DNA from 2 places in the Streptomyces sp. JNUCC 64 genome. Region 2 is predicted to be linked to the other one. Evidence: riboswitches for the same ligand, from Rfam matches in the RefSeq annotation. Region 2 holds a riboswitch; the other holds the start of a gene.
The links. A riboswitch is a leader RNA that binds a small molecule or an ion and turns the genes downstream of it on or off. The one in region 2 is predicted to bind cyclic di-AMP.
Positions count from the first base shown of each region.

Region 1: another riboswitch for cyclic di-AMP. It lies ahead of ACVWNX_RS15540 (M23 family metallopeptidase); the one in region 2 lies ahead of ACVWNX_RS04445 (M23 family metallopeptidase).

Region 1 is NZ_CM137015.1:3,807,511-3,814,556, forward strand. It holds gene ACVWNX_RS15530 (nSTAND1 domain-containing NTPase) at 1-2,608, shown strand, start outside; gene ACVWNX_RS15535 (aldo/keto reductase) at 2,589-3,533, opposite strand; gene ACVWNX_RS15540 (M23 family metallopeptidase) at 3,899-5,011, opposite strand; cyclic di-AMP (ydaO/yuaA leader) riboswitch at 5,022-5,165, opposite strand; gene ACVWNX_RS15545 (PP2C family protein-serine/threonine phosphatase) at 5,564-6,709, opposite strand; tRNA gene ACVWNX_RS15550 (tRNA-Met) at 6,931-7,004, opposite strand.
Region 2 is NZ_CM137015.1:1,129,399-1,136,444, forward strand. It holds gene ACVWNX_RS04430 (STM4012 family radical SAM protein) at 1-564, shown strand, start outside; gene ACVWNX_RS04435 (STM4011 family radical SAM protein) at 561-1,502, shown strand; gene ACVWNX_RS04440 (SGNH/GDSL hydrolase family protein) at 1,626-2,417, opposite strand; gene ACVWNX_RS04445 (M23 family metallopeptidase) at 2,711-3,682, opposite strand; cyclic di-AMP (ydaO/yuaA leader) riboswitch at 3,685-3,802, opposite strand; gene ACVWNX_RS04450 (tyrosine-protein phosphatase) at 4,306-5,100, shown strand; gene ACVWNX_RS04455 (DUF6126 family protein) at 5,136-5,303, opposite strand; gene ACVWNX_RS04460 (helix-turn-helix domain-containing protein) at 5,300-5,971, opposite strand; gene ACVWNX_RS04465 (aspartate aminotransferase family protein) at 6,069-7,046, opposite strand, start outside.

The DNA.
Region 1 (7,046 bases), 2.7 Mb from region 2:
GCCCCGGTTGCGCCAGTGGGTCGAGGAGGATCGCGAGGCGCTGCGGCTGCACCGGGGGCTGACCGAGGCCGCCCAGCGCTGGGAGGCGTGGGGGCGGGACGAGGGGGCGTTGTACCGGGGCGCTCAACTGGAGTCGGTCCGCGAGGTGTTTCACGTGAAACATGGCGCCCGGGACCTCGGGCTCACCCCGGATGAGCGGGCCTTCCTCCTCGCTTCGCTCCGCGCCCAGGACAGCGCGCTGCGCACGGCCACCCGGACCGCCCGCCGACTGCGCCTGCTCACCGTGGCGTTGTCCCTGCTGCTCTGTGTGGCGGTGGTCGCGGGACTGGCCGCCTGGCACCAGGGCGGGGTGAGCGGGCGCCGCGCGGTGGAGGCCGACGCCCGACGGCTCGCGGCGGCGGCGGAGGAGCTGCGGACCGGTGATCCGGAGCTGGCGATGCGGCTGAGTCTGGCGGCCTGGCACGCGGCGGAACTGCCGGAGACGGAACAGGCGTTGTTCGCGTCGGCCGCCCAGCCCCACACCTCGGCCTTCACCCCCGTTTCCGACGAGAGCCCGTCCCGGCACGCCTGGGAGGTGTTCACCCGGGACGGCGCCACACTGCTCCGCGTCGGCCCGGAGGCCACCGAACGCTGGGACGTGGAGCTGGCCCATCCGCTCCGGAGCGCGCCCGGCACCGGCTCCCGCACCCGCTGGATCCGGGACGTGAGCCCGGACGGCCGGACCGCCGCCATCGCCACCCCGGACGGAACGCGGCTGTGGGACCTGGGCTCGGCGCGGTTCACCACCCCGGGCCTCGGGCCCGGGAGGAGGACGGCGGACGCCTGGTTCGGCCCCGGCGGACGGACCGTCGCCACCCATGCCCGTGACCGCCCCTTCCAGCTGTGGTCCACGAGCACCGGGCGGAACCTGCTCCGTACCCCCGCCGTACGCTCGGGGGAGCTGAACAAGGTGGCCCTCTCCCCCGACGACCGGTTGGCGGCCTTCTGCCCGGACGACGACCCCCTCCAGCTCTGGGACGTCCGCGAACGCCGTCGGCTGCCCGCGCGCTGGGCGACCGGGGCCGACTGCCGCCGGGGCGACGAACTGGTCTTCACCCCGGACGGCCGGGCCCTGGCCTTCCCCGGTCCCGACGGACTGCGGGTCCGGGAGGCTCGCACCGGCCGGGAGCGATGGCGGATCCGGACGGAGGGCGAGCCGAGCGTGGCGTTCGGCGCGGACGGCTCCCACGTCGCGACGCTCACGGCCGGGGTCCTCCGGCTGTGGCGGACCGACGAGCCGACCGTCCCCGTCCTCCAGGTGCCCACGGGGACGACCGCCCACGCCCCGCGCCTCGACCTGACCAGCGGCACCCTCCGCTACCGGGAGGGTGCGCCGCCCCGGACGACGGTACGGACCGTCCGCTTCGACCCAGCCCGCCTCCGCACCCGCGAACGCCCGCTCATCGTGGCGGCCGGGTTCAGCCCGGACGGTGGCTCCCTGCTGACCGCCCGGCCGGGAACGCACCAGCTCAGGGACGCCCGGGGAAAGCTCCGGCGGAGCCTCGACGCGCCGGACGACTGCGGGCCCGGCTGCGCCGCCCGGTTCGGCTTCCAGGGCGACGGACGGCGCTTCGCCCAGGTGGACGGCCGGGGCCGGGTGGTCGTCCGGGACGCGCGCGACGGCCGGGCCGTGGTGACCCTGCCCGCGCGCTCCGGGATCACCGGTCTGGTGCTCGGCTGGCACGGCAGCCGGGTGTCCGTCTCCCGGGCCTCCCCCGACCTGGTGACGACGACGTCCTCCGCGCTCCTGCCCCACGGTCCGGCGGACGCCTCCGCGCCGGGCCGTCCCCGCTGGTCGCCCCCGCGCCCGATGGACGGCGCCCTGCTGGCGAGCGGCCCGGGGCTCCCCCTGTTCACGGACCGCCGACAGCGGCTGGACCCCGACGGGGGCGTTCCCGAAGAGCTGATGGACGGCGAGGGAACCCCCGTGGCGGTGGCGTTCGCCCCGGACCGGGCCCATATGGCGATGATCGACCAGACCGGACGGATCACGCTCTGGGACGGTCTGGGCGCACTGCGGCTGGCCGTGCTCTCCCCGGGCGGCGAACGCCCGTCCGGGGGCGGTTCGGCCCTGGCGTTCTCACCCGACGGCCGGACCCTCGCCGCCGGGGACGAGGACGGCGAGCTACGGCTGTGGGACCTCGCCGCGCCGGACCGGGCGGGCCGGCCGCTGCCCCGCGCGGACGGCCCGGTGCTCGCCCTGGCCTTCGCCCCGGACGGCCGGGGACTGACCGTCACCACCCCGCACACGGCGGCCCGGCGGTATCCGCTCTCCGCCGACGCGGCGGCCCGGACGGTCTGCGCCCGGGTGCGGGGCGGCCTGGACCGGGCGGAGTGGGGGCGGCGCCTGCCCGGCGTCCCCTACCGGACGCTCTGTCCTAGCTGGCCGGAACTCCGGCCCCAGGACGGTTTCGAGGTCGTCTGGCGGGACGGCGGATGGATCGACCTCGAAGACGGCGTCGCCCACCCCGCCCGGACCCCGGACCGACGGCGCGACCGGTCCCGCCACGGCAGCGGGCGGCGCGACCGGTCCGGGTCCCGTGACGGCGTCAGGCGGACGCCTCGCTGAGCAGCGAGAGTTCGGCGTCCGTCAGCTCCAGCTCCGCCATCGCGAGGAGCGCGGGGAGCTGTTCGGGGGTGCGGGCGCTCGCCAGCGGGGCGGCGATCGTCGGACGGGAGGCCAGCCAGGCGAGGGCGACCGTGGCGACCTCGGCACCGCGCTCGGCGGCGACGGTGTCGAGGGCCGCGAGCACCCGCGGGCCGCGCTCGGTGGACAGATGGCGGGAGGCCGAACCGGAGCGGGCGCTGTCGACGGTGGCGCCCGGCCGGTACTTGCCGGTGAGGAAGCCGGAGGCGAGCGCGAAGTAGGGGACGGACGCCAGCCCGGACCGGGAGGCGACCTCCCGCAGCCCGTTCTCGTAGCCGCTCCGGGCGACCAGGCTGTACTCGGGCTGGAGGACCGCGTACCGGGTCAGTCCCTCGCGGTCGGCGAAGTCCAGGGACTCCTGGAGCCGTTCGGGGGTGAGGTTGGAGGCGGCCACGGCCCGGACCTTGCCCGCGCGCACCAGGTCGTCCAGCGCGGTGACGATCTCCTCGACGGGGACGGTCACATCGTCGAAGTGCGTGTAGTACAGGTCGATGTAGTCGGTGCCGAGCCGGGTGAGGGAGGCGTCCGCGGCGGCCTTGATGGTGGTGGCGGACAGCCCCTTGTACTCGGGGTGGGAACCGACCTTGGTGGCGATGACGACGTCGTCGCGGTTGCCGCGCGCGGCGACCCACCGGCCGATCAGCGTCTCGGACTCGCCGCCCTGGTTGCCGTCCGCCCAGGCGGAGTAGGAGTCGGCGGTGTCCACGAAGTTGCCGCCCGCGCCCGTGTAGGCGTCGAGGACGGCGAAGGTCTGGGAGGTGTCCGCGGTCCAGCCGAAGACGTTGCCGCCGAGGGCGAGGGGGAAGACGTCGATGCCGGAGGGGCCGAGCGGGCGCAGAGAGGTCATGCCCGTAGTCAACACCGGTGCGCGCCCGGGTCTTCCGTCGGGACCGTGGGACTTGGGGGGGGAGGCCGGTGGAACTCCCGGAACCCGGGGGAACCCCCGGAAGACCCGGTGGAACCTCCGAGGGGGGGGACCGACGGCCCTGACGTCGGGGGATGAGCGTCAGGGCCGCCGGAACTCCGGGCGTGGGGGGAACCGTCGGGGAACCGGGGCCGCCGGGGGTACGGACGGCCGCGCGGTCCCCGTCGAAGTGGGGAACGACGGGCTCCGGAGACCGTCCCGGCGCACGGGGGCGAGGGTGCCCCGGCGCACCGGGAAGTCAGGGACGGAGTGACCGTGGATCAGAGGGGTACGGCGTGGCCGTACGGTCAGAGACCGAGGCCCTTGCCGCGCAGATAGGCGGCCGGGTCGACGCCCCCGCCGCCACCGGGGTGGACCTCCAGGTGGAGGTGGGAGGCGGTGGACTTGCCGGTGGAGCCGACACGGCCGATGACCTCGCCGGTGGCGACCTTCTGACCGGCGCTCACGTTCATGGACGACTGGTGGGCGTACCAGATCTCGGTGCCGTCGTTGAGGGTGAGGATCGTGAAGTAGCCGTACGAGTTGTGCCAGCCGGCCTGGGTGATGGTGCCGCTGCCGACGGCCTTCAGCGGGGTGCCCGTCGGGGCGGCGAAGTCGAGGCCGGTGTGCGCGCCGGACGACCAGATGGCGCCGGCCTGCCCGAAGGTCGCGGTGAGCGAGTAGCCGGAGAGCGGGAGGACGAAGCTTCCGGCCAGCTTGGCCAGCCGCTCCTTCTCCGCCTTCTCGGCCTGCTCCGCCTTGGCCTTGGCCTCGGCAGCCGCCTTCTTGCGCTCCGCTTCCGCCTTGGCCCTGGCCTTCTCCTTGGCCTTCGCCTTGGCTTCGGCGTCCGCCTTGGCCTTCGCCTTGGCCTCCGCGTCGGCGGCGTCCTTGAGGGCCTTCTTCGCGGCGGCCTTCTCGGCGGCGGCGCGGGTGGCGGCGTCGGCCTGGTCCTGCTGCTGCTCGGCCTGCTGCATGATGCGGGCCCGCAGCGCCTCGCCCGCGTCGGTGGCGCCCTCGGCGGCGTCGGCGGAGGTGATGCCCGCGCCGGTCAGCGGGGCGGCGGCGGTGGTGGTGTCGGCCTCGGGCTCCTCGGAGTCCCCGGGCATGATCGAGCCGAAGTCCGGCATCGATATCTGGATGGCGGGCTTGCCGCCCTGCGCGGTGGCGATGCCGCCCGCGCCGACGGCGGCGATGACGCCGACGCCCAGGACCGTGGAGCTACGGGCGAGTCCGCCGCGCTGCTTGGCGACGCGGTGCTTGCCGCGCACGGGCCGGACGGTGTCCGCGGTCGGGTTCCAGACCTCCCGCACCTCGCCCTCGGTGACCTCGGGGCCGTAGACGCGACCGTAGGGGGAGTAAGCCCCGTCCTCGGCCGTGTTCGGCGCGTAGGGAGCTTCGGGGGCAGGCCGATTGGACGCCACTGAGGCGTACTCCTTCCTTCCTTCTCGCCTACCGGGTTAGCTGACGGGTTCGGAGCAGGAAGGTCTCCTACGGGCAGCCTCGCGAGAGGGCCGTCCGATTCACCCCATGGTGGTGGTTCCCCGGTTCCCTCGCGGGATTCGGCGCGTGCGCGCGGAGCCGACTCTGTGACGGCTGGGACGACCGCGCTGCGTTATCGAACGTTAATAGACCCGGGGGCCTGATTCCAAGCGCTTCCGGTTGATCATTAACGCCCATGACGGGGACTTATCGGGACACGGGCGGGCGGAACCGGGCGAGTTGACGGTCGAAGATTATTCCCCGGTGCGCCAAACTTTCTTTGACGGATACTCAGTCGTTATCGGACCGCGAGCCGTCGACTACGGGCGGTGAGATCCGGGCCGGGGCCGCCGCCCCACGAGCACCGAGCCGCCCCCGGGGGCCTGGAGCGCCCGGGGGCCCCGGGGGCCACGCCGTCCCCGACCGACCACCGCCGCAACCGCAATCGGGGCCGGGGCCGAGGCCGAGGGTGGGCACCCGGGGGGGGTGCCGTCTCACGGACGGCGCACGGCGAGGAGGGCCATGTCGTCCTCCGGCCCCGCGCCCGTGTGCAGCAGGACCGCCCCGGTGACGGACGTCAGCAGCGCGTCCGGCCCCACGAAGGTCCGCCCGCCGAGCCAGAGCACCGGATCGAAGAACTCCCCGCGCGCGTCCCGGGCCTCGGACAGCCCGTCGGTGTACACGAGCAGACAGGCCCCGGGCGGGAAGGCCACCTCCTCGCAGAGGTCCGGCCACACCCCGAGGTCGGCCATCCCCAACGGCAGCGCCGGAAGCGCCGGCACCAGCACCGTCAGCCCGCCGTCCGGGGCGAGCAGCAGCGGCGGCGGATGCCCCCGGTTGAGGATCCGGACGACGTCACGGCCGTGCGGCAGTTCGGCGAGGACGGCGGTGGTGAACCCCTCAAAGAGGTCGACCTCGCGACGTCGCACCTCCTCCCGGGCGAGGGCGCGTTCGAGGCGGCGGGCCACCGCTTCCAGGTCCGCCTCCTGCTCGGCGGCCTCGCGGAACGCCCCGATCAGCACGGCGACGGCGGAGACCGCGTTCATCCCCTTACCCCGGACGTCCCCGACCACCAGCCGGACGCCGTGCGGGGTGTCCTGCACCGCGTACAGGTCGCCGCCGATGGACGCGTCGGCCTGGGCGGCCTCGTAGCGCGCGGCGATGTCCAGCCCGCCGATCCGTTCGGCCGGCTCCGGGAGCACGGCCCGCTGGGCGGCCTCCGCGATCTCCCGCGCGGACGCCAGCCGGGCGTCGCTGCGGCGGGTGAGGCGGTTGATGACGACGGCGAGCACGGACACCGTCACGATCGTGGCCAGGTCGGTGACGGACTCGGCGCGGCCCAGGGCGCCGTCCTCGATCCGCTCGCCGATGGCGGCGGCACAGGCGGCCAGCCCGACGGCGACCGTGCCGCGCCTCCCGTAGAACGGGGCCGCGGCGAGCGGGGCGGCGGCGAACAGCGGGGCTGCGGTGAAGCGCGCCGGGGTCAGCTCGTCGTAGAACACTCCCGCGACGATCAGCAGCACGGGCAGCGCCCGGACGAGCCGTCCGACCCAGCCCGAGGGAGTCCCGGTGGGGACCGCCGGGCGTCCGGTCGCGGGGGCCGGGGGCCCGTCGCCGGTCGGTTCACCTCCGTGGCCCACGTACCGTCTCCCGCCGCCTTCCGTCCGCTCACCCCAGGCTTGCCCGCGCCTCCCCGGGGGGCGAGCCGTGCGGAGCCGTACGGGTGAGCGGACCGCGCGGGGCCGCGCGCGCCCATCGGCCGGGCACCCGGGCACGCACCCGCCGGACATACGGGCACGCATCGGCCGGGCATACGACGAGGGGCCCGGAAGTCGATGACTTCCGGGCCCCTCGTACTGAGTAGCGGGGACAGGATTTGAACCTGCGACCTCTGGGTTATGAGCCCAGCGAGCTACCGAGCTGCTCCACCCCGCGTCGGTAAACCCAACTCTACACCACGTCAGAGGTGGTCCCTCA
Region 2 (7,046 bases):
CGGCTGTACCGGGCGGGCCGCGACCATCTGCTGGAGCGGGGGTACGAGCAGCGGTCGATGCGGATGTTCCGGCGGACGGACGCGCCCGCCGAGGGGCCGGAGGACCACGCCTGCCAGACGGACGGCATGGTCGGCCTCGGCTGCGGGGCGCGCTCGTACACCTCGGAGCTGCACTACTCCTTCGACTACGCGGTGGACGCCCGGGAGGTCCGGGCGATCATCGACGCCTACACCGCGACCGAGGACTTCGGCCGGGCGGTGCACGGGCGTCTCATGGGCGGTCCGGGCGGGGGCGACGAGGCCCGGCGGCGGCATCTGCTGCAGTCGCTGCTGCAGGCCCCGGGGATGGCGCGGGACGACTACCGGTCGCGGTTCGGCGGCGACCCGGAGGACGACTTCCCCGGCGAGCTCGCGCGGTTCGCCGCGCTGGGCTGGCTCGACGGCACGGCCCCGGCCGGGACGCTGCGGCTGTCGGCCGAGGGGCTGGCGCACTCGGACGCGCTGGGCCCCGAGCTGTTCTCGCCCGCCGTGCGGGCCGCGATGGCCGGGTACCAGGCGCGGTGAGCGGGGTGGCCGGGACGGATCTGACGGTGCTGTACCGGGGGCCGCTGTCCTCGTGCGACTACGACTGCCCCTACTGCCCGTTCGCCAAGCGCCGGGACGGCCCGGAGCTGCTGCGCGCGGACCGGGCGGCGCTGGAGCGGTTCACCGGCTGGGCCGGGTCCTATCCGGACGGACGGCTTTCGGTGCTGTTCACCCCGTGGGGCGAGGGGCTCGTCCGGTCCTGGTACCGGCGGGCGCTGGTGGAGCTGTCCCGGCACGAGCACATCGCGCGGGTGGCGATCCAGACCAATCTGAGCTGCCGCACCGGGTGGCTCGACGGGGCGGACCTCGACACGCTCGCCCTCTGGTGCACGTACCACCCGGGGCAGACCCCGTACGAGCGGTTCACCGCCAAGTGCCGCGAACTGACCGCGCGCGGGGTGCGGTTCAGCGTGGGGATCGTGGGGCTGCCGGAGCATCTGGAGCACGCCCGGCGGCTGCGCGCGGAGCTGCCGGAGCGGGTCTACCTGTGGGTGAACGCGGCCGAGGGGCACGCCTACACCGACGAGGAGGCCGACCGCTGGACGGAGCTGGACCCGCTGTTCCCGTACAGCCGCCATCCGCACCGCAGCAAGGGGCTGCCGTGCCGGACGGGCGAGTCGGTGGTGTCGGTGGACGGCGAGGGCACGGTGCGGCGCTGCCACTTCGTCCGGGCGGAGCTGGGGAACCTGTACGACGGCTCCTACCGCGCGGCGCTGGCCCCGCGCCCCTGTCCGCTGGCGCGGTGCGACTGCCACATCGGGTACGTGCACCTGGAGTCCCTGCCGCTGTACGACGTGTTCGCGGGAGGCGTCCTGGAACGGATCCCGGCGGCCTCCGGCCCGGTGCCCCTGCCGCTGTCCCCGTCCCCGTTCGCGGACCCCGCGCCCGCGCCGCCACGGGGTCCGGGAACGGGGTGACGCCCTGACGTCCGTGTCCGGTGTCCGTCCGGACGGGACGGACAGGGACGGGCGGGGGCGGGGACACGGACACGGACGGACGGGACGGCCCGGCACCGGGACGTCACCCCGTGGGAGCGCCGTTCAGAGGGGGAGCAGATCGGGACGCTTGGCCTCGACGTGGTCGCCGGACGACTCGCCCCGCAGCCGCCGTCCGATCCAGGGCACCAGGTACTCCCGGGCCCACTGGATGTCGTCGCGCCGTCCTTCGAGGGTGCCCCGCGGGGGCAGCGGGGGCCAGGGCTGGTCCGGGTCGGCGGGGACGCCGAGCCCGAGGAGCTGGGCGGCGCGCAGCGCGACCCGGGTGTGGCCCTCGGCGGAGAGGTGGAGGCGGTCGGTGTCCCAGGCCCGGCGGTCCTGCACGGTCTTCAGCGACCACAGGTCGAGGACGGGGCAGCCGTAGCGGTCCGCGACGGCCCGGACGTGGCCGTTGTAGGTGGCGATCCTGCCGCGCAGATGCCGCAGGACGGGGACGCCCCGGGTGTCGAACCCGGTGGTGACCATGACCGTGCCGACGTGGTCCGTGAGGTCGGCGACGGCGCGTTCGAAGCGTTCGGCCACGTCGTCGGGGTCGGCTCCGGGGCGGAGGATGTCGTTGCCGCCCGCGCAGAAGGACACCAGGTCGGGAGCGAGCTCCCGGACCCGGGGAAGCTGCTCCTCGACGATCTGGTCGAGGAGTCTGCCGCGGACGGCGAGGTTGGCGTAGCGGAAGGCGTGCTCGGGGAGCCGGTCGCCGAGGAGGACGGCCAGCCGGTCGGCCCAGCCCACGAACGCTCCGTCGGGACCGGGGTCGCCGACGCCTTCCGTGAAGCTGTCGCCGACTGCTGTGTAGGACCGGATGTCGTCAGGGATGAGGGAGGTCGACTCTGCTGTCACGTCGGCCCATGTTTCCAAGCCGGGCGTGACCTACGCCACCGTAATAAGGGGCAGCGGGGGGTTGACGCGACGTGAGAAAGACCATGCGGGCCTTTCCGCCGGTCCGGGAATACGGGACCGGCGGAAAGACGGGCGGCCGACGACTGACGGAGGGCCGGCGGAAGCGGCGGCCTGGAGACCGGGCCGCCGGGGAGACCCGGAGTCCGCCCCGGAAACGCGGCGCGGGGCCGTATCCGCCGATACGGCCCCGCGTACGTGGGGTGCGGCCGCCGGGCCGCAGGGGGGAGAGGGGGTCAGACGTTGACGCCCTTCGACCGCAGATAGGCCAGCGGGTCGATGTCGGAGCCGTACGCCGGGGAGGTGCGGATCTCGAAGTGCAGGTGCGGTCCGGTGCTGTTGCCGGTGGAACCGGCGAGACCGATCTGCTGCCCGCCGGTGACCGACTGGCCCGCGGCCACGCCGAGCTGCGAGAGGTGGGCGTACTGCGAGTACCGTCCGTCGGCGTGCTGGATGATCACCTGGTTGCCGTAGGCGCCCGCCCAGCCCGCCGAGACGACGGTGCCCGGGCCGACGGCCTTGAGCGGGGTACCGGCGGGGACGCTGAAGTCGACGCCGGTGTGGTAACCGCTGGACCACATGCTGCCGGAGGCCCGGTACGGGGTGCCGACCCCGGTGGCGACGGGCAGCGTGAAGCCGGACGCGGTGGCGGTCGCGGCGGGCACCGCCTGGGCCGTGACGGGCACGGCCTTGGGGGCGGCGGGGGCGGCGGCCCGGGGCTGCTCGGCCTTGGGCGCGGCGGCCGTCTTCGGAGCGGTGGCCGTCTTCGGAGCGGCCGGGGCGGGGGCCTCGGCGGCCTTGGGGGCGGCGGCGGGGGTGGCCGCGCGGGCGCCGACGGTGAGCTTCAGACCGGGCCGGATGAGGTTCGGGTCGACGCCGACGGCGTTCCGGTTGTCCTCGTACAGACGCTGCCAGCCGCCGCGCACGTCCTGCTCGTCGGCGATCTTCGAGAGGTGGTCGCCCACCTTGACCGAGTAGGTGCGGACCTCGGCGGCCCGGGCGGTGGACCGCTCCGGGGCGGCCGGGGCCACCGTGGCGACGGAGGCGGCGGGGCTGAGTCCGGGGGCGGCCTGGGGGGTGGCGGCCTGCGCGGTCTGGGCGCCGATGAGCGGCAGGGCGAGGGCCGCCGCGCCACCGGTTCCGGTGATGGCGACCCGTCGGACGAGCCGGGTGGACTTGGGGCGGCGGTGCTTTCCCGTCGCGGGCATGGTGCGTTCCTCTCCGGCGCCTGCGAGGTGAGCTGTCGGGTTCGGGCTGGAGATGCCCGGCCGCGCTCGCGCGGCTTCACCCCGAGCCGCTCCGGTGGCCGGAGTCGGCGTACTGCGTGTGGGTTCCCCGCTCCTGCCGGTGTCCGGTGGGGACGTCGGATACCGGACGGCGGCAGGACTAGGCGTCCGCCCGGAGTGAGCGTGACGCTAGGCGAGCGCCGACGGCCCAGACAACCGGACGGCGTCCCGGGCCCGGTGTTCCTTGATCCCGGCCGGGGGTTCGCGGTGACCCTCCGTCGATGGCGGAGCGGTTCCCCGGCCTCAAGTGCCGGGCTCCGGCGGGAAGGCGGCGGAGCGGTGATCGCCACCCACGGTGACCACTATGATCCCGGTCACCACCTTCGTCACCAGCTGTCCTCATTCCGGAGCCAGTTGGGCCACACTCCCCCCAACCACTCCATTCATTTACATCACGCCTCTATCAGACATAACGCCCACGTCGGGGCGACCCAGGGGATGAACGGAACAGACGTACGAGAAGTGATCCTTTCGGGGGACCGTGTCGTATATCGTCGACAGCGCCCGCCGTCGAACGGCGTCGGCGGGGCCTGGGAGGAGCCCCCGTGACGCAGCAGATCCCGTCCACCGAGCCCGAGCTGACCGGAGTGCGCAACTTCCGGGACCTCGGCGGGCTGCCGACCACGGACGGCGGACGGATCCGGCACGGGGTGCTGTTCCGCAGCGGCCACCTCGCCCACGCCACCGAGGCCGACAGCCGTTTCCTCACCTCATTGGGGCTGCACACGGTCTTCGACTTCCGCAACGACGCCGACCGCGGTCTGGACGGCCATGACGTGGAGCTGCCCGGCGTCCGCAATCTGCACCTGCCGCTGAGCGACCCGGCCGACGGCGCCGCCTTCTGGAGGATGGTGCGCCGGGGCGACCTGGCCGAGCTGCGCGAGGTACTGGCGCGGGGCCGGGCGGCCGAGCGGATGGCGGGCGCGTACCGGGTGATGATCGAAGAGCGGACCGCCGAGCACGCGCTGGTGCTGCGGACGGTCGCCGAGGACGGGGTGCCGGTGCTGATGCACTGCGCCGCGGGCAAGGACCGGGCGGGCCTGGCCGTCGCGGTGACCCTGCTCGCCCTCGGGGTGGGACGGGACGCCGTCGAGGCGGACTACCTGGAGTCGAACGCCGCCCACCGGCGCTACCGGGTGCGGCGCGACGCGGACGCGGACGGGCCCACGCACGAGGTGATGGAGCTGCTGAGCCCGCTGTTCGAAGCGCGGGCGGAGTACCTGGCGGCGGCCTTCGACACCGTCGACCGGCGGTGGGGCGGCACCGAGGAGTACCTCCGCGAGGCCCTCGGGGTCACCCCCGCGCTGCGCGACCGCCTCCGGTCACGGCTGCTGGACTGAGCCGCCGGGCACCGGGCCCGCCGGTCCGGGGTCCGTCACTTGGCCCCGACCTCGAAGAGCAGCCAGATGAAGGCGGCGACGACATGGCCGACCGCCACGTAGATGACCAGCCGGATCCAGATGCTCGGCGGCATCTTGTCCTCCAGCTGCGGCTGGCGGCGCACGGGGGTCTGCGGTTCGGTGGGCCGGACGGGCTCGGTCATCGGGGGTCTCCCAGGGTGTGGCCGGCGGCCGGGCCGAGGCACAGCGCGGCGGACGGGCTCTGCAACAGGGTGTGCACGAACAGCAGGTCGGTGCCGTCCTCGTCGGCGGCGACGATGCGGTGCGGGGTCAGCGAGTCGAAGTGCGCGCTGTCGCCGGGCGCCAGCACATGGGTGCTGTCCCCGAGCTTCAGCCGCAGCCGCCCGGACAGGACGTACAGCCACTCCTCGCCGGGGTGCACCCGGACGATGTCCCCCTGGGAGCCGTAGGGCACCCGGACCCGCAGGGCCTGCATGCCCCGGCCGGGGGCCCCGGCCTGCCAGTAGGTCCAGCCGCCCGCGAGGGTGGGCTCCATGGTCCCGGCCTGGACGATCGCCTCGCGGTCCGCGACCGTCTCGCCGAGCAGCTCGGAGACGGTGGTGCCGTAGACCCGGGCCAGCGCCAGCAGCATCGGCAGCGAGGGCTGGCGGCGGCCGGTCTCCAGCCGGGACAGATGCGCCGGGGAGAGCCCGGCGGAGGCGGCGGCGGTCTCCAGGGTCAGCCCGGCTCCCCGGCGGCGCTCCCGCAGCCGGGGGGCCACCACGGGCAGCTCACCGGCCGGACCGTCGGCGGCCGGAGCGCCGACGGCGGGGGCGGGCTCCTCGCGGGGAGGGGGCTCGGAGGGGTTCATACCGTCGATTGAGCCAGAGAAATACCTCCTGGGCAAATCTCTTGCCCAGGAGGTAAAAAATCGTGCCCGCCGGGGCGGCGGGACCGCGAGGAGGGGGTCAGCGCTGGCCGACCGCCTGTCTCACCAGTGTCCTCCCGAAGTCCCACATCAGGCCACTCCCGCTGTGCGCCTCGTCCATCACGGCGGTGAAGGCGGTGACGAAGCGGTCCACGTCCGCCTCGTCCAGGACCAGCGGCGGGATCAGTTTGATCACTTCCATCCGGTCGCCGGAGACCTGGGTGAGGATGTGGTGCCGCTGGAGCAGCGGGGCCACCACCAGTTGCGCGAAGAGTCCCTTCCGGGCGCTCTGCAGCACGGTCCAGCGACCGCGCAGCCCCAGCGACCGGGGGCGGCCGAACTCGATCCCGATCATCAGCCCCCGCCCGCGCACCTCGCTCAGCAGCTCGTAGCGGTCCACCAGGGCCGCCAGCCTCGACCGGAGCAGATCACCGACGGCCCGGGCCCGCTCCACCAGCCGCTCCGACTCCAGCACCGACAGCACCGCGAGCCCCGCCGCCATGGCCTGTGCGTTCCCCCCGAAGCTCGCCGAGTGGACCAGCACCCGGTCCATGGACGAGTACACCTTCCGGAAGATCCAGTCCCGGCCCAGGGTCGCCCCCACCGGTACGTACCCCCCGGACAGCGCCTTCGCCACGCAGACCAGGTCCGGCTCCACCCCCTCCTCGTGCTGGTAGGCGTAGAAGTCCCCGGTCCGTCCGAGCCCGGTCTGCACCTCGTCGGCGATCAGCAGCGCGCCACGGGCCCGCAGCAGTTCCTGGGCGGCCCGCAGATAGCCGGGCGGGGCCTCGTGCACGCCCTTGCCCTGGATCGGTTCCACGATGAGCGCGGCCACGTCCCCGCGCGCCAGCTCCCGGGCGAGCGCGTCGAGGTCCCCGAGCGGGACGGCCGTGTCCGGCAGCAGCGGGGCGAAGCCCTCGCGGAACCCGGACTCGCCGTTGACGGAGAGCGATCCGGTGGTGAGTCCGTGGAAGGCGTGCGCGCAGTACAGCACCCGGGGCCGTCCGGTGGCGCGGCG